Regions from separate parts of the Streptomyces sp. AM8-1-1 genome, predicted to be linked through region 3. Evidence: riboswitches for the same ligand, from Rfam matches in the RefSeq annotation. Region 3 holds a riboswitch; each other region holds the start of a gene.
The links. Region 3 has a riboswitch for cobalamin ahead of metE (5-methyltetrahydropteroyltriglutamate--homocysteine S-methyltransferase). Riboswitches for the same ligand answer to the same signal wherever they lie in the genome.

Region 1 (9,517 bases), 4.7 Mb from region 3:
CTCCAGGAACAGGTTCAGCGACTGCGACTGGTCGAGGAACGGGGTGCGGGCCGCGGCCATGTCGATCAGACCGCGCTGCGGGATCTCCCACGCCGTGCGGTACAGCTCGCGCACATCGGCCGGGATCCAGCTGAAGCCCTGCACCGAACCGCTGGACTCGCGCAGCGCCTCACGGGACTGTGCGTCCCACACGCCGAGCCGCTTCAGCTCTTCCACCAGGTAGGCGTTGACCTGGAGGAATTCGCCGCTGAGCGTCTCACGCTTGAAGAGGTTGGAGACCTGCGGCTCGATGCACTCGTAGACGCCCGCGATGGAGGCGATCGTCGCCGTCGGGGCGATGGCGAGGAGCAGCGAGTTGCGCATCCCGGTCGTGGCGATACGTTCCCGCAGGGCGGCCCAGCGCTCGGGCCAGTTGAGCTCGACACCGTAGTGGTCGGGGTGCAGCACACCGCGCGCGGTACGGGTCTTCTCCCAGGCGGGCAGCGGGCCGTTGCGCTCCGCGAGGGCGGCGGACGCCTCGTACGCGGCGAGCATGATGCGCTCGGCGATGCGGGTCGACAGGGCGCGGGCGGCGGGGGAGTCGAACGGCATCCGCAGCTTGAAGAAGACGTCCTGCAGGCCCATCGCGCCCAGGCCCACCGGACGCCACTTGGCGTTGGAGCGGCCGGCCTGCTCGGTCGGGTAGAAGTTGATGTCGACGACGCGGTCGAGGAAGGTGACGGCGGTCCGGACGGCTTCGTCCAGGCGCTCCCAGTCGATCCCTTCACCGGCGCCTTCCGCCAGGACGAACGCGCCGAGGTTCACCGAGCCGAGGTTGCAGACGGCCGTCTCGCCGTCGTCCGTCACCTCCAGGATCTCGGTGCACAGGTTCGACGAGTGCACGGTGTGGCCGGGCTCGGCGGTCTGGTTGGCCGTGCGGTTGGAGGAGTCCTTGAAGGTCATCCAGCCGTTGCCGGTCTGCGCGAGCGTGCGCATCATCCGGCCGTACAGCTCACGCGCGGGCATGGTCTTGCGGGCCAGGCCCTTCGCCTCGGCGTCGCGGTACGCCGCGTCGAACGCGTCGCCCCACAGGTCGACGAGCTCGGGGACGTCGGCGGGCGAGAACAGCGACCACGGGGCGTCGGCGTCGACACGGCGCATGAACTCGTCGGGAATCCAGTGCGCGAGGTTCAGATTGTGCGTACGCCGGGCGTCCTCGCCGGTGTTGTCGCGCAGCTCCAGGAACTCCTCGATGTCCGCGTGCCAGGTCTCCAGGTAGACGGCGGCCGCGCCCTTGCGGCGTCCGCCCTGGTTCACCGCCGCGACCGAGGCGTCGAGGGTCTTCAGGAACGGCACGATGCCGTTGGAGTGGCCGTTGGTGCCCCGGATCAGGGAACCGCGGGCGCGGATGCGGGAGTACGACAGCCCGATGCCGCCGGCGTGCTTGGAGAGCCGGGCGACCTGGTGGTACCGGTCGTAGATCGAGTCCAGTTCGTCCGCCGGCGAGTCCAGCAGATAGCAGGAGGACATCTGCGGGTGGCGGGTGCCGGAGTTGAACAGCGTGGGGGAGGAGGGGAGGTAGTCGAGGCGGCTCATCAGGCCGTAGAGGTCGGCCACCTCGTCCAGCGCGCGCACGCTGTCGTCCTCGGCGAGACCACAGGCGACCCGCAGCATGAAGTGCTGGGGCGTCTCGATCACCTGACGGGTGATCGGATGCCGGAGCAGATAGCGGCTGTAGAGGGTGCGCAGGCCGAAGTAGCCGAAACGGTCGTCCGCCTCGGTGTCGATGAGGGTGTCCAGGCGGTCCGCGTGCAGCGTGACGAACGCGGCGGTCCGGTCGGCGATCAGACCCTCGGTGTGTCCGACCGCGACGGAGGCGGAGAAGGACACGGCGCCCTGGCCCGACGCCTCTTCGGCGATCGTCCGGGTCAACAGGCGGGCGGCGAGCCGGGAGTAGGCGGGGTCCTCGGAGATCAGACCCGCGGCGGCGTCGGTGGCGAGCCCACGGAGCTCGGCCATGTCCGAACCGGCGTGCCGCCCCCGCAGCGCGGCGGCGGCGACGCGGCCCGGGTCGGTGTCGGGCAGATCAGCGGTGAGGTCGGTCAGGATCCGCAACAGCGCGGTCCCTGGGCCGTCCTCGAGCTGCTCGGCGATGCCTGCTGCCGGATCGGCTGGCGCGATGGTCACGTGGTGCTCTCCCTCGCTCGGCTCTGGGCCGTCGGAGGGAGGCGGGGCCGTCGGGCAGTACGCGCCCAGGGCAGGGCAGCACTCCGTACGGCGTCCACCGGCCCAACCGCGAGGCCCGGACGTCTCGGCACCCGGATCGGTCGAACCGGATGCACCGTCGGCAGGTCTTCGGACTCTCGGGTACGACAAAGCGCACCACATCACACCGTTGCGGGACAGTTCCGGATTCGCACCGGATTCCCCTGCGGCGACAGCGAGGTCGAGCATACATGTGGGGGCCGCCAGTTGCGGCACCCCCCACATGTTGTGTCGGGGCGCCGTGCGGGAGTTGTGGCATTGCGCCGCTGATCCCGGCCGGTGCGGCCCTTGGGACGCCCCGGCGGGGGCCCGGTCCGGCCCGTGGGCGCACGGTTTCACGGCGAAGGGCCGCCGCATTCCCGGGGGAACGCGACGGCCCTTCAGGGGCCCTTCAGGGTCAGCAGCAGCGGAAGCCCTCGCGCGGATCGGCTTCACGTGCGTCCGTACGGCTGCGCTCGAAAGCGCGGCGGCTCATCACCTCGGCGTCCGGGTCGCAGCCGCGGGCGTGGGCGACGTACCGGTCGTAGGCCGATTCGCCGGTGAACTCCCTGACGTACCACCGGATCCGGCCGAAGACGTGGCGGGCCCTCGCCGTGGTGCTCATGCCGAACCGCTCCTTGCGGGAACGTTCTCCTCGGCGGTTGCCATCTCGGCCCTCTCCTCCTGGGTGGGGATCAGTCCGGCCGGTGCGACGATCTTCGACTCGGTGTACGGAACCTCCGACAGCTTCACGCTCTCGGGGTGCCGGATCGCGTTGTAGCAGACGCGTCCCGCGTCCACGATGACCACGATGATGAGGATCGCGAAGAGAGCCGTGAGCGCTCCGTCGACCGTGGAGTTGGTGACCACGGTGTGCATGTCGTCCATGGACTTGGCGGGAGGCAGGATCTTGCCCTCGTCGATGGCTGACTGGTAGACGTCCCGCTGGGTGAAGAAGCCCACGCGTGGGTCGCCGGAGAATATCTTCTGCCAGCTCGCGGTGAGGGTGACGGCGGCGTCCCAGGCGAGCGGTACGGCCGTGACCCAGGCCCACTTGAGCCGACCGGACTTCACCAGCAGCGTGGTGCACACGGCGAGTGCCACGGCGGCGAGCAGCTGGTTGGCGATGCCGAACAGCGGGAAGAGCTGGTTGATGCCGCCCAGCGGGTCATGCACGCCGACCCAGAGGAAGTAGCCCCAGCCGCCCACGACGGCCGCGCTGGCGAACCAGACGCCGGGCCTCCAGCTGACCTGACGGAACGGCTTGTAGACGTTGCCGAGCATGTCCTGGAGCATGAAGCGCCCGACCCGGGTGCCCGCGTCCACCGTGGTGAGGATGAACAGCGCCTCGAACATGATCGCGAAGTGGTACCAGAAGGCCTTCAGCCCGGCGCCGCCGACCACGGACGAGAAGATGTCCGACATACCGAGCGCGAACGTCGGCGCGCCGCCGGTCCGCGACAGCAGGCTGGACTCCTCGACGTCCTTGGCCGCCTGGGCCAGTTGGTCGGGTGTGATCGTGAAGCCGAGATTGGCGACGGCCTGGGACGCCGTCTCGACCGTGGGACCGATGACACCGGCCGGTGAGTTGACCGCGAAGTAGAGACCCGGGTCGATGATGCAGGCCGTGATCATCGCCATGATCGCGACGAACGACTCCGTCAGCATCGCGCCGTAGCCGATCATCCGGATCTGCGTTTCCTTCTGGACCATCTTCGGGGTGGTGCCCGAGGAGACCAGGGAGTGGAAGCCGGAGAGCGCGCCGCAGGCGATGGTGATGAACACGAAGGGGAACATCGATCCGGCGAACACCGGGCCGTCGCCCCGGCTCGCGAACTCGGTGACCGCGTCCATCTTCAGGGTCGGCAGCGCTATCACCACGCCGAGGGCCAGCAGCACGATGGTGCCGACCTTCATGAAGGTGGAGAGGTAGTCGCGAGGTGCCAGCAGCATCCACACCGGCAGCACCGACGCGAGGAAGCCGTAGACGATCATCCAGATGACCAGCGTGCCGGCCTCCAGGGTGAAGGTCTCCGCGAGCGAGGACTCCGCCACCCAGCCGCCCGAGACGATGGCGAGCAGCAGCAGCGCCACACCGATGACCGAGACCTCGGTGACTCTGCCGGGCCGCAGCAGCCGCAGATACACGCCCATGAAGAGGGCGATCGGGATGGTCATGGCGATCGAGAAGACGCCCCAGGGCGAGTCCGCCAGCGCGTTGACGATGACCAGTGCCAGCACCGCCAGCAGGATGATCATGATGGCGAACACCGCGATCAGCGCGGCGGCTCCGCCGAAGGGTCCTATCTCGTCACGGGCGATCTGGCCGAGCGAACGGCCGTCCCGGCGTGTGGAGAAGAAGAGCGTGACCATGTCCTGGACGGCGCCGGCGAAGATGACGCCCGCGACGATCCAGATCGTGCCCGGCAGATATCCCATCTGGGCGGCGAGCACCGGGCCGACCAGTGGTCCGGCGCCGGCGACCGCGGCGAAGTGGTGCCCGAAGAGCACGCGCCGGTCGGTGGGGTGGAAGTCGATTCCGTTGTCGAGGCGTTCGGCCGGGGTGGCTCGGGTCTTGTCGACCTTCAGCACCCGGTTGGCAATGAAGCGGGAGTAGAAGCGGTACGCGATCGCATACGAACCCAGCGCCGCCGCCAGCATCCATGCGGCGGAGATCTCCTCGCCCCGGGAGAGTGCCAGCACAGCCCATCCCGATGCCCCCACCAGGGCCACCAGCCCCCAGATGGCGATGGACCGCGGGGTGAGCTTCCGGGATGACGTCGGTGCGGTATTCGGTGGTGTGGGTTCTGGCATGGCGGGTCGTCCCCTCACTGTTCACCTGCATTTTTAATGCGCAGGAAATCTAAAGGAACGTCTCGACGCGAGTCACCCCCGTCCGCATATCGGTACGGCAACGGCGACGAATTCGCACCGTTTTCGTCGGCATTCCGCACCGGTTCTCCTTCGTCCCTCCGCCGGCTCTGTGCGCGGACAGCACAAAGCCCCGGAGGCGAGGCCTCCGGGGCGTGCTGCCGGGCGCCGTACTGCCCGGGGGGTCAGTCGGTCGGCCGCCGCAGGCGGGCCACGAACTTGTACCGGTCGCCGCGGTAGACCGACCGCACCCACTCGACGGGTTCGCCCTGCGCGTCCAGCGAGTGGCGCGAGAGCATCAGCATCGGCAGGCCCACGTCGGTGCCCAGCAGACCGGCCTCGCGCGGGGTCGCCAGCGAGGTCTCGATCGTCTCCTCGGCCTCGGCGAGATGGACGTCGTACACCTCCGCCAGCGCCGTGTAGAGCGAGGTGTACTTCACCAGGCTGCGGCGCAGCGCGGGGAAGCGCTTGGCCGAGAGGTGGGTGGTCTCGATCGCCATCGGCTCACCGCTGGCGAGCCGCAGACGCTCGATGCGCAGCACGCGGCCGCCCGTCGAGATGTCCAGCAGTCCGGCGAGCGTGTCGTCGGCCGTCACATAGCCGATGTCGAGCAGTTGGGACGTCGGCTCCAGGCCCTGGGCCTTCATGTCCTCGGTGTACGAGGTGAGCTGGAGGGCCTGCGACACCTTGGGCTTGGCCACGAACGTGCCCTTGCCCTGGATGCGTTCGAGCCTGCCCTCGACGACCAGTTCCTGAAGCGCCTGACGCACCGTGGTGCGCGAGGTGTCGAACTCGGCCGCGAGCGTGCGCTCCGGCGGCACCGGGGTGCCGGGCGGCAGCGTCTCCGTCATGTCGAGCAAGTGGCGCTTGAGCCGGTAGTACTTGGGCACGCGTGCGGTCCGGGTCTGTGCCCCGCCCTCGGTCTCCGCTCCCACCCCGTCCGTGGTCATGGCCCGCCTTCCCGACTCCTGCGCTGCTGCCGTCACCGGCTCCTCCGTCTGTCGCGGCTCACATGGTGGCACGGTCCGGTCACGGGTCGTCGCCCTCCCTCAGGTGTCGGTCCGATAACGGACCCGACTGCCCTTCTTATACACCCTTGACACCCCTAAAGGTCTAGGCCAAGCTCCGGGTACTGGTCTAAACCATTAAAGACCAGGTCCCAGCCCCACGGGCAGACCTGAGCACTGTCTCTCTGCGTGTTGTGCGACTCCCGGGCGGTGGGGGGGAAAATCTTGCATCCCTTGAGGAGGGTGGCGTGAAGCGCAAGCTCATAGCTGCAGTGGGTGTGGCGGCCATGGCGGCTTCGGTCGCGGCGTGTGGCTCCGGCGACAGCGAGTCCGCGAAGGACCCGAAGGACCGCAAAGGCACGCTGACCGTCTGGCTGATGACGGACGCTCAGTCCACCTGGCCCGAGCTGGTCAAGGACGTCAACACGCAGTTCGCCGCGAAGTACCCGGGCGTGAAGGTCAACGTCCAGTACCAGCAGTGGGGCGACAAGACCAAGAAGCTCGACGCCGCCCTCGCCGGAGACAAGTTCCCCGACGTGGTCGAACTGGGCAACACCGAGACCATGACGTACATCCTCAACGGGGCGGTCGGCGAGATCGACCCGAAGAAGTACGAGAACTCGGACACCTGGATCAAGGGTCTGAAGGACACCTGTACCTACGAGGGCAAGCTCTACTGCGTGCCCTACTACGCCGGTGCGCGTGTCGCCATCTTCAACAAGGACATGTTCAAGGCGGGCGCCGGCTCCGACGCGCTGCCCACCACCGAGGCCGAGCTCACCGCCGCCCTCGACAAGGTCCAGGCGAAGTACGGCAAGGACAAGGCCTTCTCGCCGCTCTACCTGCCGGGCCGCTACTGGTACGCCGCCATGTCCTACGTCGCCGCGTACGGCGGCGAGATCGCCACGTACGACGACGGCTCGAAGGAGTGGAAGGCCTCGCTCTCCACTCCGGAGGCGCAGAAGGGCATCCAGCACTTCGTCGACCTGGTCAAGAAGTACAACCACGGCGACAAGACCAAGGACGAGCAGGACCACGCCAACGTCATGGCCAACGAGAAGACCGCTCTTCTCTACGGCAACGGCTGGGAGGCCGGCAGCGTCGTCGACAGCGCCGCCAACGGCAACCCCAAGCTGAAGGACAAGATCGGCACCGCCGGTATGCCGGGTCCCGACGGCAAGGCGCTTCCGTCCTTCATCGGCGGCTCCGACCTCGCCACCATCTCCAAGTCCAAGAACCAGGACCTGGGCGAGGAGTGGATCTCGCTGTTCACCAGCGAGAAGTCCGAGGCCGTGCTCGCCTCGAAGAACATCCTTCCGAACAACACCAAGCAGCTCGAGCCGCTGAAGGCGAAGCCGGAGACCGCGCCGATCGCCAACGCCGTGCCGGACGCCTGGTTCACCCCGATCGCCCCGGGCTGGTCCGCGATCGAGAAGAAGGAAATCCTCGAGCTGATGCTGCTCGACATCATCAAGGGCAAGTCGGTCGCGGACGCCACGAAGGCGGCCGACGCGGAGATCGACAAGCTGATCAACGAGAAGTCCTGATCACTTGATCGCCCAGCGGGAGCGGCGGGCCGACGGCCCACCGCTCCCGCCCTCCGGTATCCGGTCCGAGCGGAAGGGCGGAGCACAGTGAGTGCCGCCGACACGAAAGCAGCCGATCCGGCGGTGCCCGTCCAGCGGCACCCCGAAGAACCAGGCTCCCCGCCACGGAAGGGCGGACGGCCGCCGCGCAAGGCCGGCGCGCTGCTGCCGTATCTGCTGATAGCCCCGGCGTTCGTGGCGATCGCCGCGGTCTTCGCCTGGCCCCTGGTCAAGACGGTCATCATGTCCTTCCAGGACGTCGGCCGCCGTGAGCTGTGGACCGGGGAACCGCCCCCGTGGGTCGGGTTCGACAAGTTCACCGAGATCCTCGGCGACGGCGAGTTCTGGGACGTGGTCCTGCGGACCGTCGTCTTCATGGCCGCCTGCGTCATCGCCACCATGGGCGTCGGTCTGCTGCTGGCCCAGACGATGCAGCGGATGTCGCCGTGGGTACGGATGCTGCTCACCGCGGGGCTCGTGGCCGCCTGGTCGATGCCCCTGCTGGTCGCCACCTCGATCTTCCGGTGGTTCGCCGACTCCGACTACGGAGTGGTGAACATGATCCTGTCGAAGTACCTCGGCCTCGACTTCCAGGGTCACAACTGGTTCCTCGACCCCAAGCAGGGCTTCGTCATCATCGGGGCCGTCGTCGTCTGGGGAGCGATCCCCTTCGTGGCGATCACCCTCTACGCCGCGCTCACCCAGGTGCCCCGCGAACTGGAGGAGGCGGCCGCGCTCGACGGTGCGGGCGCCTTCGGTGTGTTCCGCTTCGTCACCTGGCCCGTCATCAAGCCGGTCTTCCAGATGGTGGCGACCCTCTCGGTGATCTGGGACTTCAACGTCTTCGGCCAGATCTTCCTGATGCGTGGCAACAAGCCGGAGCCCGAGTACGCCGTTCTGGGCATCTACTCCTTCGACAAGGCCTTCGAGTCCAACTCGTTCAGCCAGGGCGCTGCCATCTCGCTGATCACGGTTCTGCTGCTGTCCGGCGTCGCCGTGTACTACCTGCGCCAGCTGCTCAAGATCGGAGAGGTCGAATGAGCGCCACCACCTCCACCAGGGCCGCGTACCGCCCGGACCGCAAGAAGCACCGGCTCGCCTACAACATCGTGGGCCTTCTCGCCTTCGTCGCCATGGCGTTCCCGGTGTACTGGCTCGTCATCAGCGCCCTTCGGCCCAATCACGAGATCCGCAGCTACGACCAGACGCTCTGGCCCTCGTCGGTCACCTTCGACAACTTCAAGCGGGCCATCGACGCGCCCAACTTCGGCACGGCCATCCAGTCGAGCCTCATCATCTGCCTGACCGCCGTCGTCGGCGCGATGATCATCTCCACGATCGCCGCGTTCGCCATCGCCCGCTTCAAGTTCGCCGGCCGCAAGACCTTCATGATCGTGCTGCTCGCGGTCCAGCTGCTGCCGCCGACGGCGATGCTGATCCCCATCTACATCCAGCTCAACGATCTGGGTGCGCTCAACGAGTACTGGGGCGTCATCGTCATCTACCTGGTCTCCACCCTGCCCTTCGCCACCTGGATGATCCGCGGCTTCGTGATCAACATCCCGAAGGAGCTGGAGGAGTCCGCGATGGTGGACGGGTGCACCAGGATGGGTGCCTTCTGGCGGGTCGTCTTTCCGCTGGTCGCGCCGGGCCTGGCGGCCGCCTCCATCTACTCGCTCATCAACGCGTGGAACGAGTACCTGCTGGCGTACGTCGTGCTCCAGGACAACGACAAGTACACCCTCAACGTGTGGCTGATGAACTTCACCACCTCGCGAGGCGTGGACTACGGCGCCCTGATGGCTGCCTCGACGCTCATCGCCATTCCGG
Region 2 (9,517 bases), 1.1 Mb from region 3:
GGTGCCCAGCACCTCGCGCACCAGCCCGGCGGCGTCCGCGATCTCCCAGCCGCGCGCCTCCATGCCCTCCGCGAGCCGCCGGCACAGCTGCTCCAGCAGGTCGATCGCGTCCGCGCCCGTCCTGGCCGGTCCCTCGACCAGCTCGGTGAGCTCGACGGGCACCTTCACGGGCGCGCCGGGCTCGCCCAGCAGTTCCTTCTCCACCAGCCCGAAGTGCTCGGCGATGGCGGCCCGCAGCCCTGGCAGGGCGTTGGCGTTGCCGCCCCACACCTGGGAGGCGCGCAGCACGGCCAGGACGAGGTTGACCCGCGCCTCCGCCTCGGGGCCGCCGCCCAGGATGTGCAGGCCGTCGCGGATCTGGACGTCCTTGATCTCGCACAGATAGCCGTCGATGTGCATGACGAACGAGTCGAAGTCGTCGTCGCCGGGCTGCTCGTCGACATGCAGGTCGTGGTGCAGCTCGGCGGCCTTCACCAGCGTCCAGATCTGCGCCCGTACCGCCGGGGCCTTCGTCGGGTCGAGATCGCTGACGAGCGCGTACTCGTCGAGCAGCTGCTCCAGTTTGGCCAGGTCGCCGTAGGTGTCGGCGCGCGCCATCGGCGGCACCAGATGGTCCACGACGGTCGCGTGACCGCGGCGCTTGGCCTGGGTGCCCTCGCCGGGGTCGTTGACGATGAAGGGGTAGACGAGCGGCAGTTCACCGAGCACCGCGTCGGGGCCGCAGCCCGCGGAGAGCCCCAGCCCCTTGCCCGGCAGCCACTCCATGGTGCCGTGCTTGCCCATGTGCACGACCGCGTCGGCGCCGAACGACTCCTCCAGCCACCGGTAGGCCGCCATGTAGTGGTGCGAGGGCGGCATGTCCGGGTCGTGGTAGATCGCGATCGGGTTCTCGCCGAAGCCGCGCGGCGGCTGGATCATCACGACGACGTTCCCGAACTGCAGGGACGCCAGCACGATGTCGTCGCCGTCCACGTACAGCGAGCCGGGCGGCTCGCCCCAGTGCTCCAGCATGCTCTCGCGCAGCGAGGGCTCCAGTTTGTCGAACCAGCTGCGGTAGTCCGCGAGCGGCACCCGCGCCGGGGCGGCGGCCAGCTGCTCCTCGGTCAGCCACTCCACGTCGTGGCCACCGGCGTTGATGAGCCGGTGGATCAGCTCGTCCCCGTTGTCGGGGTGGCCGTCGACCCGGTAGCCGGCGTCCTTGAGGGCGTCCAGGACCCGCACCGCGGAGGCGGGCGTGTCGAGGCCGACGGCGTTGCCGACCCGGGAGTGCTTCGTCGGATAGGCGGTGAAGACGACCGCGAGCTTCTTCTCGGCGTTCGGCTTGTGCTTCAACCGCGCGTGGCGCACGGCGATTCCGGCGACCCGCGCGGCCCGCTCGGGGTCGGCGACGTACACCGGTACGTCGTCGGGCCCCTGCTCCTTGAAGGAGAACGGCACGGTGATGAGCCGGCCGTCGAACTCGGGGATCGCCACCTGCATCGCGGCGTCCATCGGGGACAGGGCCGCGTCCGACTCCTCCCAGGCGGCGCGGGACGAGGTCAGGCACAGTCCCTGGAGCACGGGAACGTCGAGGTCGGCGAGCGCCCCGATGTCCCAGGCCTCGTCGTCCCCGCCCGCACTGGCGTCACTGGCGCGCGTGCCGCCGGCCGCGAGCACGGTCGCGACCAGGGCGTCCGCGCGGCCGAGCAGTTCGTACAGCTCCGCGTCCGCCCCCCGCAGTGAACCGCAGTACACGGGCAGCGCGTTGGCGCCGCGCGCCTCGATCCGGTCGCAGAGCGTGTCGACGAAACCGGTGTTCCCGGACAGTTCGTGGGCGCGGTAGAAGAGCACGCCGACCGTCGGCCTGCCCTCGACGAGAGCGCGGTCGCCGTGCAGACCCCACTCGGGCATCTTCCGCGGCTCGGCGCTGTGCCTGCCCGATGTGTCCGTGGCGCGGCCCTGACCGGCCGGCAGCACGTCCTCCGTCAGGAAACGGGCCAGCTGGACGAGGTTCGCGGGACCGCCCTCGACGAGATACCGCAGAGCCTCCGCGACCGTCCCCGCGTGCACGGTCGACTCGGCCATCAACTCCGCGTCGGGCACGCTCTCGCCGCCCAGCAGCACGGTCGGCAGGCCGGACGCCTTGAGCGCCGCGAGCCCGTCCTCCCAGGCACGCCGGCCGCCCAGCAGCCGTACGACGACGACGGAGACGCCCTCCAGCAGGGCGGGCAGCTCCTCGGCCACGTCGATACGGGTCGGGTTCCCGATCCGGTACGGCGCGCCGGATGCCCGGGCCGCCAGCAGGTCCGTGTCGGCGGTGGACAGCAACAGCACGGTGGTCTCGGTGCTCATGGCGCTCCAGGTGCGATGAAGGGAAGTCCTGCCGGTGCGCCCGACTCGATGAGGTGGAGCAGCGCACCCGTGTCCGTGTGTTCCTCGATCAGATCGCCGAGGCGGTCGAGCTGTTCCTCGCGCAGCGCGGCGAAGCAGGTGTCCGGTGCGGGGACGAAGCGGCGCCCCGCCTCCCGGGCCACTTCGCGCAGGAAGGCACGGCGGAAGCCGTCGCTCTCCAGCGAGCCGTGCCAGTGGGTGCCCCGGACCGCGCCGACCCGGCAGCCGTCCAGGAAGGCGTCGCCGCCGAGTACGTCGGCGACGCCGTGGTGGATCTCGTAGCCCTCGACCGGCTCGCCCAGTGCCTCGCCGACCGGGCGGGCGAGGGTCTTCTCGGCCGCGAACCGCACCCGGACGGGCAGCAGTCCGAGCCCGTCGACGGCTCCGGCACGCGACTCGACCTCGTCGTCGATGTGCTCGGCGAGCATCTGGAAGCCGCCGCAGATGCCCAGCACCGGCCGGCCCTCGGCGGCCCGCCGTACGAGGGCGTCCGCGAGCCCCCGTTGTCTGAGCCAGTCCAGCGCCCTGACCGTGCCCCGGGTGCCCGGCACGATCACCAGGTCGGCGTCGACGAGTTCCTCCGCGCGGTCCACGAACCGCACGACGACGCCCGGTTCGGCCGCCAGCGCGTCGACGTCGGTGAAGTTGGACATCAGCGGTACGGCGCAGACCGCGACGCGCAGCACGTCCTCGCCGACGGGCGGGGCGAGCACCGACTCCCGCACCGTGCCGCGCATCGAGACCCGCAGCCCGTCCTCCTCGTCGATGCCGAGCCCGTGCGCGTAGGGCAGAACGCCGTACGTCCGCCGTCCGGTGAGGCCGTGCAGCATGTCGAGACCGGGCTCCAGCAGGGACACGTCCCCGCGGAACTTGTTGACCAGATAGCCCGCGATCAGCTCCTGGTCGGCCGCGCTCAGCAGTGCCGTCGTACCGAAGAAGGAGGCGAACACCCCACCGCGGTCGATGTCCCCGACCACCAGCACCGGAAGCCGTGCGGCCCGGGCGATGCCCATGTTCACGATGTCCGTACGCCGCAGATTGATCTCGGCCGGACTGCCCGCCCCCTCGCAGATCACGGCTTCATACGTGCCCCGCAGCTCCTCCAGGCACTCCACGACGGTGCCGAGGAGGGCCTCCTGCCGGCCCCCGTGGTAGCCGCGGGCGCTGAGCTCGCCGACCGGCTTGCCCATCAGCACGACCTGGCTGGAGCGGTCGCTGCCCGGCTTGAGCAGGACCGGGTTCATCAGGGCGCTCGGCTCCACCCGCGCGGCCTGCGCCTGCATGGCCTGCGCGCGGCCGATCTCGGCGCCCTCACGGGTCACGAACGAGTTGAGGGACATGTTCTGCCCCTTGAAGGGGGCGACCTTCACGCCCTGTCGTACGAGCCACCGGCAGATCCCGGCCGTGACGACGCTCTTGCCCGCGTCGGACGTGGTGCCCGCGACCAGCAGCCCGCCGCCCTTGCGCCGGCTCATCCCCGCCTCCTTCGTGCGCGCCGGGCGCGCAGTGCGTGACCCGTGACGCGGCCCGCGGCGCAGACCGCCAGCGTCAGAAAGCCGATGCGGCGGGAGAGCCGCACGGCGCGTTCGATGTCGCCGAACTCCACGGCACGCCCTTCGGCGTTGAGGACCGGCCGGTGCTCGACCCGCCCGCCGTACGAGAGCGTTCCGCCGAGCCGGACACCGAGCGCCCCCGCGAACGAGGCCTCCACGGGCCCGGCGTTGGGACTGGGGTGCCGGCCCGCGTCGGCCCGCCAGGCGCGGACGGCCCCCCGGCCGTCCGCGCCCGCGAGCGCCGCGAGTCCGGCCGTGAGCCGGGCCCCGGGCCAGCCGGCCACATCGTCCAGCCGTGCCGAGGCCCAGCCGAACTTCCGGTACCGGGGCGAGAGATGCCCGACCATCGCGTCCAGGGTGTTGACCGCCCGGAAGCCCACCAGACCGGGCACGCCCGCCACGGCACCCCACACCAGGGCGCCGACCACGGCGTCGGAGGTGTTCTCGGCGACGGACTCGACGACGGCCCGCGCGATCTGCTGCTCGTCCAGGCTCTGCGGATCGCGGCCGCACAGATGCGGCAGCCGCTCCCGGGCGAGCTCCGCATCACCGGCGGCGAGCGCCCCGCCGATGGCCCGGGCCTCGCGCCCCAGCGATGTGCCCCCGACGACCGACCAGGTGGCGGCCGCGGTCAGGGCGACGGACGCGGCGGAACTGCCCCGCGCGCCGCGCGCGACGAGGGCCGCGGCGGCGGCCGCACCCCCGGCGCACAGCAGGGAGTGCAGCGCACCCCAGCCGCGGTGGTCACGCCACAACACACGCTCGACGGCCCCGGCGGCCCGCCCGAACGCGGCGACCGGATGTCCCCGGCGGGGATCACCGAGAAGCAGGTCGCAGGTCAGGCCGGCGATGGAGCCGTACACGAACACTCGGTCGGCACGCATGGGTTCAGGCCGGGATCTCGCCTCGGTGCAACCGTGAACTCAGGGCCGTACTCACAGCAGGAACGGAACCGCAGCCGGGCATGGCGATATGTCCTCACTCAGGGTGTCCGCGCCCTGGTTCGACGTGAACGGCGGTGAGAGTTCCTGGCTTCCGGGGACTGCTCCCCGGTGACAGTGGCGGGACCGCGCCGGATTTGCACCGGCTTCCTCTGCTGCCGCCGTAGATGGCCCCGGCAGTCCACCATGCCGCCCGAACGGCGTCAACTTGCCTTTGACCTGCGACGGGACAGTGTGCTGAGCCCCACACCCGAAAGCCGGGCCGGTCACCCCAAAGGGTGCCCGGCCCGGCTCTCGATGCGCGTGTTGACGCTGTGGCGTCAGCTGACGATGAGGTAGATCCCGTACGTCACCGCTGCCGCGCAGAGCGCGAAGCACACATAGGCGCCGGTGCGTGCCAGGACCGCCGAGCCTCCCTGCGCGGACGCCGATTCCTGCTTGCTCAGTCCCACCACGCCCAGGGTGAACAGACCCACCAGGGCCACGGTGGCGACGAGGCTCACGCCGAAGACGGAGCCGAGAGCTGCCCAGTCGATGCTCATGCTGTTTCTGTCCTTACACCGCGGCCGTGCGGGCCGGCTCGGATTCGGGGGCCGGAGCCGGGATGGTCGTCTGGATGTCCTGGGCCGGGGCCGGGGTGCCGGCCGGCGGCGGGGTGACGGCCGCGATGGCGGCGGTCACGACACCCGCGGGCTCGCCGTCCACGCTCGTGTCGTTGACGTTGGTGTGGTCGACCACCTGACGGCGGGAGACCAGCCAGATCGCGGCGCAGGAGCCGATCAGGAAGACCACGACGGCTGCCACGCCCCAGTCGCCCTGACGTGTGACGAGCTCCGAGCCCGCCGCCACCAGTGCGGCCGCCGGCAGGGTCAGACCCCAGGCGACGAACATCCGGGTGGCGGTGGACCAGCGGACCACGCCGCCCTTGCGGCCGAGGCCCGCGCCCATCACCGCGCCGGAGCAGGAGTGCGTGGTCGACAGCGAGAAGCCGAGGTTGGAGGAGGCGAGGATGACGCTGGCCGCGCTGGTCTGGGCGGCGAAGCCCTGCTGCGGCTGGAGGTCGGTGAGGCCCTTGCCCATGGTGCGGATGATGCGCCAGCCGCCCAGGTAGGTGCCGAGCGCGATCGCGATACCGGCGGAGAGGATGACCCACATCGGGGGGTTGGACCCGGGGGAGAGGACGCCACCGGCGACCAGGGCCAGCGTGATGATGCCCATCGTCTTCTGGGCGTCGTTGGTGCCGTGGGCCAGCGAGACGAGGCCCGCCGAGGCGATCTGACCGGCGCGGTAGCCCTTGGCGGTGGTCTTCTCGTCGGTGTTCCGGTTGATCCTGTAGGTCAGCCGGGAGGCGAGGTAGGCGGCGATGCCCGCGACCAGGGGCGCCGCGATCGCGGGGATCAGCACCTTGGTGACGACGGTGCCGCCGTTGACGCCGCTGACGCCGACCGAGGCGATCGTGGCGCCGACCAGTCCGCCCATCAGGGCGTGCGAGGAGCTGGAGGGCAGGCCGATCAGCCAGGTGAGCAGATTCCAGAGGATGGCGCCGACGAGCGCCGCGAAGATGACTTCTGGGGTGATGCCTGACTCGGTGACGATGCCGCTGGAGATCGTCTTGGCGACCTCCACGGACAGGAACGCGCCGACGAGGTTGAGCACGGCGGACATGGCCACCGCGGTCTTGGGCTTCAGGGCTCCGGTCGAGATGGTCGTCGCCATCGCATTGGCGGTGTCGTGGAAACCGTTCGTGAAATCGAACACGAGAGCCGTCACGATCACGATCGCGAGCAGCAGCGTGATGTGTTCCATTTACCCAGGCAATCTATGGACGTCAGTGGCCAGTGGAACCTAGGAAACCTGAGTGAACGGAAGATGAACTGGGACGGGCTTTGTGGTGTCTCCAAGTGAGGGTCTGTGACTCCGCTTTCGGTCGGTGCCGCAAACAGGCCTCTCCGCGGCTCCGATCTTCGATTCCGTGATCTGCGTCACGCCCGGCCTCTCTGCCCCCGCGGCGGCCTGGCAGGATCGCCGCATGACCGATGCGGAGCGGCAGGAGACCATCGACCGGGCATGGCGCGACCTCGTGGCCACGGCCCGCAGGACGGCGGCGGAAGGCCTGGTCGTCGGCACATCGGGCAATGTCTCGGTACGGGCCGGCGACCTCGTCCTGGTCACCCCGAGCGGAGTGCCCTACGACCGGCTCACCCCCGAGGACACCGTCGCCGTCGACCTCGACGGCCACCAGGTGCTCGGCGACCTCAAGCCCACCAGCGAGCTGCCGCTGCATCTGGAGGTCTACCGAGGCACCCCGGCGAGGGCCGTGGTGCACACCCACGCCGTGCACGCCACGGCCGTCTCCACCCTCGTCCCCACGCTGCCGCCGATCCACTACATGACGGCGGCGCTGGGCGGACCCGTACGCGTCGCCCCCTACGCCCTCTACGGCTCGGACGAGCTGGCCGCGGCCATGCGGGCGGCCCTGGAGGACCGCACGGCCTGCCTGCTCCAGAACCACGGCACCGTCGCCTACGGCGACACCCTCGACCAGGCGTACGACCGCACCGCCCAGCTGGAGTGGATGTGCCGGCTCTGGCTGACCGCGTCCTCGGTGCCCGGCCGCACTCCCACCCTGCTCTCCGGCGCCCAGCTGGCCGAGGTCGGGGAGAAACTCCGGGGCTACGGCCAGGGCCGCTGACACCGGTGGCGTCCGTCCACTGGCAGGGCGGCCCGCCGGTACCGACACTGGAGCAGTGCGCCCGGCTACAGCGACGGCAGCGGCCGTCACCACTCTGATAGGTGCCGGCGCGGCCGCGTTCGCGGCCGGCCGCTACGCCAGCGACGCCGCGCTCAAGGCGCCGCCCGGCCGCCCGCTGCCCGGAGAGCCGAAGCTCACCGTGCACGCCGTGGCCGCCGGCCGGGTCACGCTCACGCGCAGCCTGGCCTCGCGGCGCCCCGGCAGATACGGGCTCGTCGGCCCCGGCATCCACGCCATCGTCGGCCCGGTGCTGGACGACGTGCCGCATGCGGCCGACACGCTCGTGCGCCGTCTGGAGCGCGTCGTCCTCGGCACCCTCGGTCCGGGCACCCGGGTCCGGATGACGCCGCAGCTGTACCACGGCAGTCCGCGGGAGGCGCTCGACATCGACTGCTCCGAGGTCAGCATCCCCGGCGAACTCGGCCCGCTGCCCGCCTGGTTCGTGCCGGGCATCCGCGGCACCTGGGTGATCGCCGTGCACGGTCTCGGCACCACCCGCGAACACCCCCTGAATCTGCTGCCGTTCCTCCGGAGCCAGCGCTGCCCGGTGCTCGGGCTCGGCTACCGCGGTGACCCCGACGCGCCCAGGTCCCCCGACGGCCTCAACCACCTCGGCGACTCGGAATGGCGCGACCTCGACGCCGCCATCCGCTTCGCCGTACGCCACGGCGCCGACCAGATCGTCGTCCACGGCTGGTCCACCGGTGCCTCCATGGCCCTGTACGCAGCCGCCAACTCCGGTCTGCGCGACCGGATCAGCGGCCTCGTCCTCGACTCACCGGTCCTCGACTGGGAAGCCACCCTGCGCGGTCTGGCCTCCGCCCGCCGCACCCCCGCCGTCCTGCTGCCCCTGGCCGTCCGGGCCGCGCAGGGCAGGACGGGCCTGTACGGCGACCGGCTGCGGGACGTCGCCGACCCCGGCGCCCTGACGGCGCCCACCCTGATCTTCCACGGCCCCGACGACACGCTCGCGCCCTGGCAGCGCTCCCGCGACCTCGCGGCCGCCCGCCCCGATCTGGTCAGCCTCCAGACGGTCCGCGAGGCCCCTCACGCGGCCATGTGGAACGCCGGCCCGGCCCACTACGAAGAGGCGCTGCGCCGCTTCCTCACCCCCCTTCTGTAGGCGGCCCACCAGGTTCCGTTTGGGCTTTCGGGCATACAGCGGGAACACTGCTCCCTGTGACGTCCCGAAAGCCTGATGAGCAATTGGCGCGCAACTCCAGACTCCGTCTTGTCCGCCCGCGGTCACTGGCCGCCGCACGACGGGCCGTGACGACCCGGCGCACCCGGCCGGCACCGAGGCCCCCCGAGGGCACACCCCCGCCCGCGGAGCTCGCCCGTCAGGCGCGGGCGGTCCTCGCGGACGCCGTCCGCATCGCCCGCTGGGCGGCCGTCGAAAGGGACCCCAGCACCGCTCCGCTCGCCGACCGGGCGCAGGAACGGGCCGCCGCCGCACTGGAGTTGACACCGCTCCAGGTCCGCACCGGCTGGGACCGGGCCCGTCTCGCCGGTCTGGTCGAACTGCACGGCGACACCGCACGCCCCGGCTGGCGTCTGCGCGCCTGGGACCGCGACGACATGGCCGTACTGCGGGGCTGGGTCGCCCTCTTCGACGCCTGGTCGCTGATCCACCCGGCCCCCGCCGACGTCGCCCCCACCGCGGTGGCCGAGGTCGTCGAGGCCGTGCCCCAACTGCTCTCGCTCCTCCAGCTCTCCGCCGGCCCGGTCCTGGTGCCCGCGCTGCTCGACCTGCTGGAGCAGCGCGTCGCCGAACTGCGCGAGGAGCGCTGCGAGGTGCCGTACGGCCTTCAGGAGCAGCCCGTCCCCGCCGCCTCGGACGCCCCGCTGCCTCCGCTGCTCGACTGGGCCCTGGAGGGTCTGTCCGCCGTCGGCGCCCTGAC
Region 3 (9,517 bases):
TCGAGCAGCTGGCCGACCAGTCGCTGATCACCGTCGCCGACACCCCGGCCGGGGTGCGGTTCCGGATGCTGGAGACCGTGAGGGAGTTCAGCGCGGCCCGGCGCGCGGAAGCGGGCGAGGACGCGGAGGCCATCGGCCGATTCCTCGCCTGGGCGCGGGACTTCGGGGTCGCGTACCACGACTGGTTCTTCGGCCCTGAACCGCGTGCCGCCTGGGAGCGGATCAGGGGCGAGCAGGACAACCTCGTGCCGGCCCTGCGGCACGCCCTGGACCGTACGGACCGCCCCACCATCGCCGCCCTCACCGCCGTCCTCGCCGCTCTGTGGTCCACCGACTCCGGCTTCCACCGACTCTCCGCCCTCGCGGCGGACACCGGCCCGCCGCTCTCGCACTACTACCCCGAGCCCGAAGATGTCGAAGTGGCCCGCGCCGCCGCGGTGTTGTGCACGGCGGCCCTGTTCATGGGGCACGGGCCGACCGCCGTACGCCAGCTGGTCATCCTCCGGCGGCTGCCCCCGGCCCCGCCGGACACGCTGCTGCGCGCCATCGCGGTCGTCCTGAGCGCGGTCCCCGAGATGCTGCCGCCCGACTACGACGTGCTGCGACGGCTCTGCGACGACGAGCAGCCACTGGTCGCCGGCGTCGCCGAATGCATCGCCACCTATGTCTGGGAGTACGGGCACGACATCGACCGCGCGCTCGCCTCCGCCCGCCGGATACTCGCGGAACTGGCTTCCGCCGACAATCCGTCCATGCAGCTCATGGGGCATTCCCGGCTGAGCGAGCTGTGCTTGCGTACGGGGCAGGGCGAGGAGGCGTACGAACACCTCAAGGCCGCGCTCGAGGTCGTGCCGCGGCTCGGCGACGGGCACGACTACGTCTTCATCCGCACCAGTCTCGTCCTCGCCTGCCTGCAGCGCGGCGACCCCGACGAGGCCGACTACTGGCTGCGGCAGACGGAGAGCGACACCACCCCTGAGCCGGACGCCCTCTACCGGCCCGGCCTCGGCGGGCGGGCCGAGATCGCGCTCACCCGGGGACTGACGGAGGGCCGCCGGTGCCGGTGCCGGTGCCGGTGCCGTACGGATGATCGCGCTGGCCGAACACCTGCAGGTGTTCCGTGAGTTCCCGACCATGGCGGCGGCCCGCGCCCGGCAGGCGGTCGAAGCCGCCGGGAACGCCGCCGGGGCGGCGTACGCCGACGCGTTGTCGGAGTACGCCGCCCTGGAGCGGGACGAACTGCGGGAAGCAGCCCGTGAGCTCATCTCGGGTCGCGGTTGAACGACGCGCTCGACCAGCGGTATCCGAGCGCCGCCAGGCCGATGGACCAGGCGACGGCGAGCCAGCCGTTGTGGCCGATCTCGGTGCCGAGCAGCAGGCCGCGCAGGGTCTCGATGGCCGGTGTGAAGGGCTGGTACTCGGCGATGGGCTGGAACCAGCCCGGCATCGCGTCGATCGGCGTGAACGCACTGGAGATGAGCGGGAGCAGGATCAGCGGCATCGCACTGTTGCCGGCCGCCTCGGCGTTCGGGCTCGCCATTCCCATTCCTACGGCGATCCAGGTGAGCGCCAGGGCGAAGAGCACGAGCAGTCCGAAGGCCGCGAGCCACTCCAGGGCGGTGGCATCGGTCGAGCGGAAGCCGATGGCGACCGCGACGGCGCCGACGAGAACCACACTGGCGACCGACTGCAGGACGCTGCCGACGACGTGTCCGATCAGCACCGAGCCACGGTGGATGGCCATGGTGCGGAAGCGGGCGATGATGCCCTCGGACATGTCGGTGGAGACGGACACCGCCGCCCCGATGACCGTGCTGCCGATGGTCATCAACAGGATGCCCGGGACGACATAGGCGATGTACTCGGATCTGTCGGCTCCGCCGCCGCCGATGCCCGCGCTCATCACCTCGCCGAAGATGTAGACGAAGAGCAGCAGCAGCATGACCGGCGTGAGCAGCAGGTTCAAGGTGAGCGAGGGATAGCGCCGCGCGTGGAGCAGGTTGCGCCGCAGCATGGTGTTCGAGTCGCGGACGGCGAGGGAGAAGGCGCTCATCGGGCGGTCTCCTTGGACTGGTTGGGGACGGCAGTGGTGCCGGCAGGGCCGGTCAGGGCGAAGAACACGTCGTCGAGGTCGGGGGTGTGCACGGTCAGTTCATCCGCCTCGACGCCGGCGGAGTCCAGCCAGTCGAGGATCGAGCGCAGTTCGCGCTGACTGCCGTCGCTCGGGATCTGAAGCGACAGCGACTCGTCGTCCCGGGTGACCTCACGCAGGGCGACGGCGGCCGACTGATACGCCGTCGGATCGGTGAACCGCAGCCGCACGTGCCCGCCCGGGATGCGCCGCTTCAGCTCGTCCGCGCTTCCTTCGGCGACGATCTTCCCGTCGCTCAGGACGGCGATGCGGTCGGCGAGTTCGTCCGCCTCTTCGAGGTACTGCGTGGTGAGGAAGACGGTGACACCGCCGGAGACCAACTCGCGGATGATGCCCCACATGTTGTGACGGGCACGCGGGTCGAGTCCGGTGGTCGGCTCGTCGAGGAAGATGATCCGGGGGTCACCGACCAGCGTCATGGCGATGTCGAGACGTCGCTTCATACCGCCGGAGTAGGTGGAGGCGGGCTTCTTCGCCGCGTCGGTGAGGTCGAAGCGCTCCAGCAACTCGGCGGCGGTACGCCGGCCTTCGGCACGGGAGAGATGGTGCAGGTCCGCCATCAGAAGCATGTTCTCCTCGCCGGTGATCAGACCGTCGACGGCGGAGAACTGCCCGGTGACACCGATCGCGGCCCGCACCGCCTGCGGCTCGGCGGTCAGATCGTGGCCGCCGACGTGCAGTTCGCCGGCGTCGGCCGCGATGAGCGTGGAGAGGATCTTCACGGCGGTGGTCTTGCCGGCGCCGTTCGGGCCCAGGAGGGAGAAGATCGTGCCCTGCGGCACGGCCAGGTCGATGCCGTCGAGGACCTTCTTCTCGCCGAAGGCCTTGTGCAGCCCCGTGGCTGCGATGGCGAGTTCGTTCGATGTCGATGTCATGCCGCAGAGCTTGCGGCACAGCGGGTTCAGCGCGGTTTCAGAGCGGTTTCAGTGCCCTGGAACCGACCGGCGAGCGGCAGCCGCGACGTACGCCGCGGCCCGGTGCCGGCCCAACTCCTCACGTCACAGCGCAGACACCTGCGTCTTCGCCGGTCAGAGGCGACCCTTAGGGTTCCCCTCATGTGGTCACAGCAGCCGGGGGACGGCCAGAACCCGTACGCGGGGCAGAACAATCCGTATCAGCAGACGGGCCCCTACGGGCCTCCGCAGCAGGCACCGTGGGCGGGCTCGCCGACGATGCCGGCCGGTGCGCCGCAGCCGCCTCCTCGTGGCGGCCGTCGTACGTCCACGGTCATCGCCGTCGCTGCCGCCCTCGTCGTGGTCGTCGCCGCCGGAGTGACCGGATTCGTGGTCCTGGGCGGGGACGAGGGAAAGACCGCGGATCCCGGCCCGACGACGTCCGCCTCGGGCAGCCCGGCCGACGACAACCCGCGTGACACGGACGATCCGAAGCCGGTCGTCGCGGGCTGGAAGGTGGTGGTGAATCCCAAGCGGGGCATCGCCTTCGACGTTCCCCCGCAGTGGGGTCTGAAGGGACCTGGCTGGGTCAACTACGTCGCCGACGACCGGGATCCGGAGGAGAAGCCCCTCATCGGGATGTCGAGCCCCGCGATGCTCAAGGAGAAGTGGTGCCGGTCCGACGCCGCCATGGACGGTTCTCCCGAGGACACGGCACTCGCGTCAGCGGGCACCCGCGGGGACAGCGGCGCGAAGACCATCGAGGACGCGGCGCGCAGCAGTGTGTCCCTGTGGCTCTACGGCGCGTACACCCAGCCGGACAGGACGAGCATCAAGGCCGGTGCGGTGGAGCCGTACACCACGGCCTCCGGGATCACGGGGAGCCTGGCGACGGGCGTGTCCACGGGCGCGCCGAAGAAGGACAAGTGCGACACCGACGGCAAGGTCACCACCTTCGCGTTCAAGGACCCCGGCGGCGACTTCGTCTCCTGGACGTTCGTGGGCGCGAAGGGTGTGGCGGACGAGGTTCCGGACGCGACGGTGCGGAAGATCCTGGGGACGGTCCGGCTGACCTCGTAGGGGCATCGGGCCGACACCGGACCGCGCCGTCGGGCGGCGGTACCGCGGTCGCCCGCATGTCGATCACCGTCCGGATGATGAGCGGTGGTGTCGGTGCGGCCTGCGGGGCTCTAGGCTGGCGCATGCAGCTGGTTCGCCGTGCCTGCCAGGTACGTGCGTCGCAAGAGGGAACCCGGTGGGAATCCGGGACTGCCCCGCAGCGGTGAGCGGGAACGACCGCCGTCATACGCACTGGGTCCGGTACGGGCCCGGGAAGCGACGGCCAGTAGGTGTCCGCCGGGAGATGTCCGGCAGGCGTGCCCGTGAGTCCGAAGACCTGCCCGCTGTCCGCGCACGACCGATCGTGCGCGGATATCCCGGTGACCTCGAGGGCGGGTCGGCGTACACACCGACGGGCACGTGCGTCACCGACGCATCACTCCCCCGTCCGGTCTGTGCTCCCTTCGCCTTCCCCCTCGCCGGGTGACAGGCAACTCGCGAAGGAGAGTTCAGTGACAGCGAAGCCCGCAGCCGCGGCAGCACGGTCCACCGTCCACGGATACCCCCGTCAGGGGCCGAACCGTGAACTGAAGAAGGCCATCGAGGGCTACTGGAAGGGCCGCGTCTCCGCCGCGGCCCTGGAAGAGACCGCCCGGGACCTGCGTCGTTCGAACTGGCAGCAACTGGCCGAAGCCGGGATCCACGAGGTCCCGACCGGTGACTTCTCGTACTACGACCACGTCCTCGACACGAGCGTGATGGTCGGCGCCCTCCCCTCCCGCCACCGCGCGGCCGTCGAGGCGGACGCCCTGGCCGGGTACTTCGCCATGGCGCGCGGTACCCAGGACGTCGCCCCGCTCGAGATGACCAAGTGGTTCGACACCAACTACCACTACCTCGTTCCGGAACTGGGACCCGGCACCGTCTTCACCGCCGACTCCACCAAGCAGGTCACCGAGCTGAAGGAAGCGCTGGCCCTCGGTCACACCGCCCGGCCGGTGCTGGTCGGCCCGATCACCTACCTCCTCCTGGCCAAGCCCGCCCCCGGCGTGGCGCCCGGTTTCGACCCCCTGACCCTGCTCGACCGGCTGCTGCCGGTGTACGCGGAGGTGCTCGCCGATCTGCGGGCGGCCGGGGCGGACTGGGTGCAACTGGACGAGCCCGCACTGGTGCAGGACCGCACGCCGGCCGAACTGAACGCCGCCGAACGCGCCTACCGCGACCTCGGCACCCTCACCGACCGGCCCAGGCTCCTGGTGGCCTCGTACTTCGACCGGCTCGGCGAGGCGCTGCCCGTACTCGCCAAGGCTCCCGTGGACGGACTGGCACTCGACTTCACCAACGCCGCAGCGGCCAATCTCGACGCTCTGGCCGCCGTCGGCGGACTGCCCGGCAAGCGCCTGGTCGCGGGCGTCGTCAACGGGCGCAACATCTGGATCAACGACATCGAGAAGTCGCTGGCCACCCTCGGCACCCTGCTCGGCCTCGCCGACCGGGTCGACGTGGCCTCCTCCTGCTCGCTGCTGCACGTCCCGCTGGACAGTTCCGCGGAACGTGACATCGACCCGCAGATCCACCGCTGGCTCGCCTTCGCCCGGCAGAAGACCTCCGAGATCGTCACCCTGGCCAGGGGCCTGGGCCGGGGGACCGACACCATCGCGGCCGAACTCGCCGCCAACCGCGCCGATCTCGCCTCCCGCGCCGGTTCCGCCCTCACGCGGGACCCGGCGGTCCGGGCCCGGGTTGCCGGGGTGACGGACACCGACCGGCGCCGCTCCCAGCCGTACGCCGAACGCGCCGCCGCCCAGCGTGCCCACCTCGGCCTGCCTCTGCTGCCCACCACCACGATCGGCTCCTTCCCGCAGACCACCGAACTGCGCACCGCACGCGCCGACCTGCGCCGCGGACGGATCGACACCGCTGCCTACGAGGAGCGGATCAAGGCCGAGATCCAGGAGGTGATCGCCTTCCAGGAGAAGACGGGCATCGACGTCCTGGTCCACGGGGAGCCCGAACGCAACGACATGGTGCAGTACTTCGCCGAGCAGCTCACCGGCTATCTCGCCACCCAGCACGGCTGGGTCCAGTCCTACGGCACGCGGTACGTCCGGCCGCCGATCCTCGCGGGCGACATCTCCCGCCCCGAGCCGATGACGGTTCGCTGGACCTCGTACGCCCAGTCCCTGACCAGCCGTCCGGTCAAGGGCATGCTCACCGGCCCGGTCACCATGCTCGCCTGGTCCTTCGTCCGCGACGACCAGCCGCTCGGCGACACCGCCCGTCAGGTCGCTCTCGCCCTGCGCGACGAGGTGAACGACCTGGAGACAGCGGGCAGTCCGGTGATCCAGGTCGACGAGCCGGCCCTGCGGGAGACCCTTCCGCTGCGCTCGGCCGACCACGCGGACTACCTGGCCTGGGCCACGGAGTCCTTCCGTCTGGCGACCAGTGGCGTGCGTCCGGACACCCAGATCCACACCCATATGTGCTACGCCGAGTTCGGCGACATCGTGCAGGCCATCGACGACCTCGACGCCGACGTGATCAGCCTGGAGGCCGCCCGCTCGCACATGCAGGTGGCGCGTGAACTCGCCGAGCACGGCTACCCGCGCGAAGCCGGCCCCGGTGTGTACGACATCCACTCACCGCGCATCCCCGGTGTCTCCGAGGCGGCGGACCTGCTCCGCAAGGGCCTCGAAGCCATCCCGGCCGAACGCCTGTGGGTCAACCCCGACTGCGGCCTCAAGACGCGCGACTGGCCGGAGACCCGCGCGTCCCTCGAGAACCTCGTCGCCGCGGCACGCGAGGTGAGGTCGGAACTGCCCGCCTCCTGAGGCGGGGGCAGGGTGGGGAGGAAGCGCCGTTCCTCCCCACCCTGCCGGCTTCGCTCCTACTCCGCGATGAGCGCGACGACCTGCCAGGCCCATACGAGGTGGACCAGAACGCAGGTGCCCCATGCGGTGTTTCCCCGGATCCCGTGCTGCCGCAGTGCGGCCCATCCGGCGGCCAGGAGCAGCGCGGAGGCCACACACAGGGCCCAGGACAGGGCGAGCCACGGCGTGGACGGCTCGGTCAGCAGCCTGAGCAGCACCAGCGGGGCCAGCGCCGCCAGGGGCAGGGCCCACATGCTGTCGTTCGCTCGGCGCGTGGTCTTGATTTCGGTCACAGGTCCCCCCGGACTCGTTCCCCCGGTTGTCGTGTCGGGCGCCTCGTGGTCACGGAGGTCTCGACATTGCCCGGCACCGGTGTGATCCGGGCGCCCAGCACGCAGGGGACTTTACCTTCGCACTGATCACTTGGCTACGGCCGAACGACCCTGGGGCAGGCGAGGTTTGCGCATCGCGGGCCATATTCTGCAGATGTGCCTCTCGGTGGGCGTTCTGCGCGGAAGCCCTCCTGCGGCTCCCCTTCGCCATCGCGATCCTCAAGGCCTGTGGCATCGGTCGGCCGAAGAGATCCACAGTTGAATACGGTGGTTTGACGGTCGTCCGGTCGTCCGGTCGTCCGCAAGGGGGTTCCGGACACCGGTCGTGCGACCGCTGTCGCCTCGTTCCCCCACCACCACCCCATGGAGGACAACCATGACGGCGAACAACCCACCGGTCACTCCGGACGACGTCCGGGACGCCGCCGCTCGTATCAAGGGGGTCGCGCACCGCACCCCGGTGGTGCACTCGCGCACGCTGGACGCGCTCGTCGGCGCCGAGGTCTTCCTCAAGTGCGAGAACTTCCAGCGCATCGGCGCCTTCAAGTTCCGGGGTGCGTACAACGCCGCCTCACGCCTGACGCCCGATCAGCTCTCCCGTGGCATCGCCGCGTACTCCTCGGGCAACCATGCCCAAGCGGTCGCCCTCGCGGCGCGGGAGTTGGGCACCACGGCGGTGATCCTCATGCCGGAGGACACCCCGCAGTCCAAGACCGACGCCGCCCTCGGCTATGGCGCCGAGATCGTCACCTACGACCGCTACACCGGCGACCGGGTCGCCATCGGCAACGCCCTTGCCATCGAGCGCGGCCTCGCGCTCGTCCCGCCGTACGAGCATCCGCATGTCATCGCCGGACAGGGCACGGCCGCACTGGAGTTGATGGACGAGGTGGGCGAACTCGACGCCCTGGTGGTGCCGGTCGGCGGCGGCGGACTCATCGCGGGCAGTGCTACCGCGGCGAAGGGTGTGCATCCACGGACCCGCGTGATCGGGGTCGAACCGGAGGCCGGGGACGACACCAAGCGGTCCCTCGAGGCGGGCACACGGGTCGCCATTCCCGTACCGCGCACGATCGCCGACGGCCAGGCGGCGGAGACACCGGGCGAGCTGACGTTCTCGATCAACCGGCGCCTGGTCGACGGGATCGCCCTCGTCAGTGACGACGAGATCCGTGAGGCGATGCGGTTCGCCTTCGAACGCCTGAAGATCGTCCTCGAACCCAGCGGCGCGACTGCCCTGGCAGCCCTGCTGGCAGGTGCGGTGGACCGCCTGCCGGGCCGCGTCGGCCTGGTCCTCTCCGGGGGCAACATCAGCACGCGTCGCTTCGCGGAACTCTGCGCGAGCTGATCGGGGCGGGCGGGCGTCGCCTCGTGTGCGTTCGGTAGTCGGCCGGCCACGCCGGTGACGCATCCGACTGCGCAAAGATTTTTTGCGCAGGATGTCGAAAGCGAGGGCACTGGCTACGACCTATCCATGAGAACCACAGAAACCGAAGGAGAGAACGACATGGGCAAGATCGTCACCGGCGCCACGATGTCCCTCGACGGCTACATCGCCGGCCCCGGAGAGAGCGGCTTCGACCTGCTGTTCCAGTGGTACGGCAACGGCGACGTCGAGATCCCGTCCGCCAGTCCCGATGTGCCGCCGATCCGCGTCTCCGCCGCGAGCGCCGGGCTGGTCAAGCCGGAGTGGGAGAACACCGGTGCACTCGTCGTCGGGCGGTACCTGTACGACATGACGAAGGCCTGGGGCGGGCGCCACCCGATGGACGTGACCACCGTCGTGCTCACCCACCAGCGCCCTGACGACCGCCCCGAGGACGACGAGAACTTCGTCTTCGTCACCGAGGGCATCGAGGCCGCGGTGACGAGGGCGAAGGAGGTCGCCGGGGACAAGAACGTCGTCGTCAACGGTGGGCAGATGGCGCGGCAGTGCCTGGAGGCCGGGCTGCTCGACGAGGTCGGCGTCGAGCTCGTACCGGTCGTCCTGGGCGGCGGGAAGACGCTGTTCGGTGAACTCGGCACCACGCCTGTGGAGTTCGAGGGGCCCGTCGCGGTGGTCGAAGGCACCGGCGTCACCCACTTGCGGTACCGGGTGAAGAAGTAGGGCGACGGTGTCGCCCAGCGGCCGCCCGCCGGTTCGGCGCTGTGCCGGCACAGCGCCGTACGCGCGCCCGCTCGACGCGCTGAAGCGCCGACACTCGGATACCG

Region 1: another riboswitch for cobalamin. It lies ahead of RPQ07_RS12565 (ribonucleoside-diphosphate reductase subunit alpha); the one in region 3 lies ahead of metE (5-methyltetrahydropteroyltriglutamate--homocysteine S-methyltransferase).
Region 2: another riboswitch for cobalamin. It lies ahead of RPQ07_RS28660 (cobalamin biosynthesis protein); the one in region 3 lies ahead of metE (5-methyltetrahydropteroyltriglutamate--homocysteine S-methyltransferase).

The regions. Positions count from the first base shown of each region.
Region 1 covers NZ_CP135086.1:2,810,116-2,819,632, reverse strand. The annotation lists gene RPQ07_RS12565 (ribonucleoside-diphosphate reductase subunit alpha) at 1-2,166, opposite strand, end outside; cobalamin riboswitch at 2,308-2,450, opposite strand; gene RPQ07_RS12560 (YbdD/YjiX family protein) at 2,642-2,848, opposite strand; gene RPQ07_RS12555 (carbon starvation CstA family protein) at 2,845-5,037, opposite strand; gene RPQ07_RS12550 (GntR family transcriptional regulator) at 5,280-6,044, opposite strand; gene RPQ07_RS12545 (sugar ABC transporter substrate-binding protein) at 6,350-7,648, shown strand; gene RPQ07_RS12540 (sugar ABC transporter permease) at 7,736-8,728, shown strand; gene RPQ07_RS12535 (carbohydrate ABC transporter permease) at 8,725-9,517, shown strand, end outside.
Region 2 covers NZ_CP135086.1:6,432,933-6,442,449, forward strand. The annotation lists gene cobN (cobaltochelatase subunit CobN) at 1-2,331, opposite strand, end outside; gene RPQ07_RS28655 (cobyric acid synthase) at 2,328-3,845, opposite strand; gene RPQ07_RS28660 (cobalamin biosynthesis protein) at 3,842-4,807, opposite strand; cobalamin riboswitch at 4,925-5,066, opposite strand; gene RPQ07_RS28665 (hypothetical protein) at 5,185-5,406, opposite strand; gene RPQ07_RS28670 (anion permease) at 5,420-6,670, opposite strand; gene RPQ07_RS28675 (class II aldolase/adducin family protein) at 6,894-7,556, shown strand; gene RPQ07_RS28680 (alpha/beta hydrolase family protein) at 7,612-8,739, shown strand; gene RPQ07_RS28685 (hypothetical protein) at 8,886-9,517, shown strand, end outside.
Region 3 covers NZ_CP135086.1:7,486,939-7,496,455, reverse strand. The annotation lists partial or broken gene RPQ07_RS33470 (ATP-binding protein) at 1-1,281, shown strand, start outside; gene RPQ07_RS33465 (ABC transporter permease) at 1,262-2,053, opposite strand; gene RPQ07_RS33460 (ATP-binding cassette domain-containing protein) at 2,050-3,027, opposite strand; gene RPQ07_RS33455 (hypothetical protein) at 3,208-4,125, shown strand; cobalamin riboswitch at 4,238-4,464, shown strand; gene metE (5-methyltetrahydropteroyltriglutamate--homocysteine S-methyltransferase) at 4,617-6,935, shown strand; gene RPQ07_RS33445 (hypothetical protein) at 6,992-7,267, opposite strand; gene RPQ07_RS33440 (pyridoxal-phosphate dependent enzyme) at 7,683-8,654, shown strand; gene RPQ07_RS33435 (dihydrofolate reductase family protein) at 8,781-9,413, shown strand.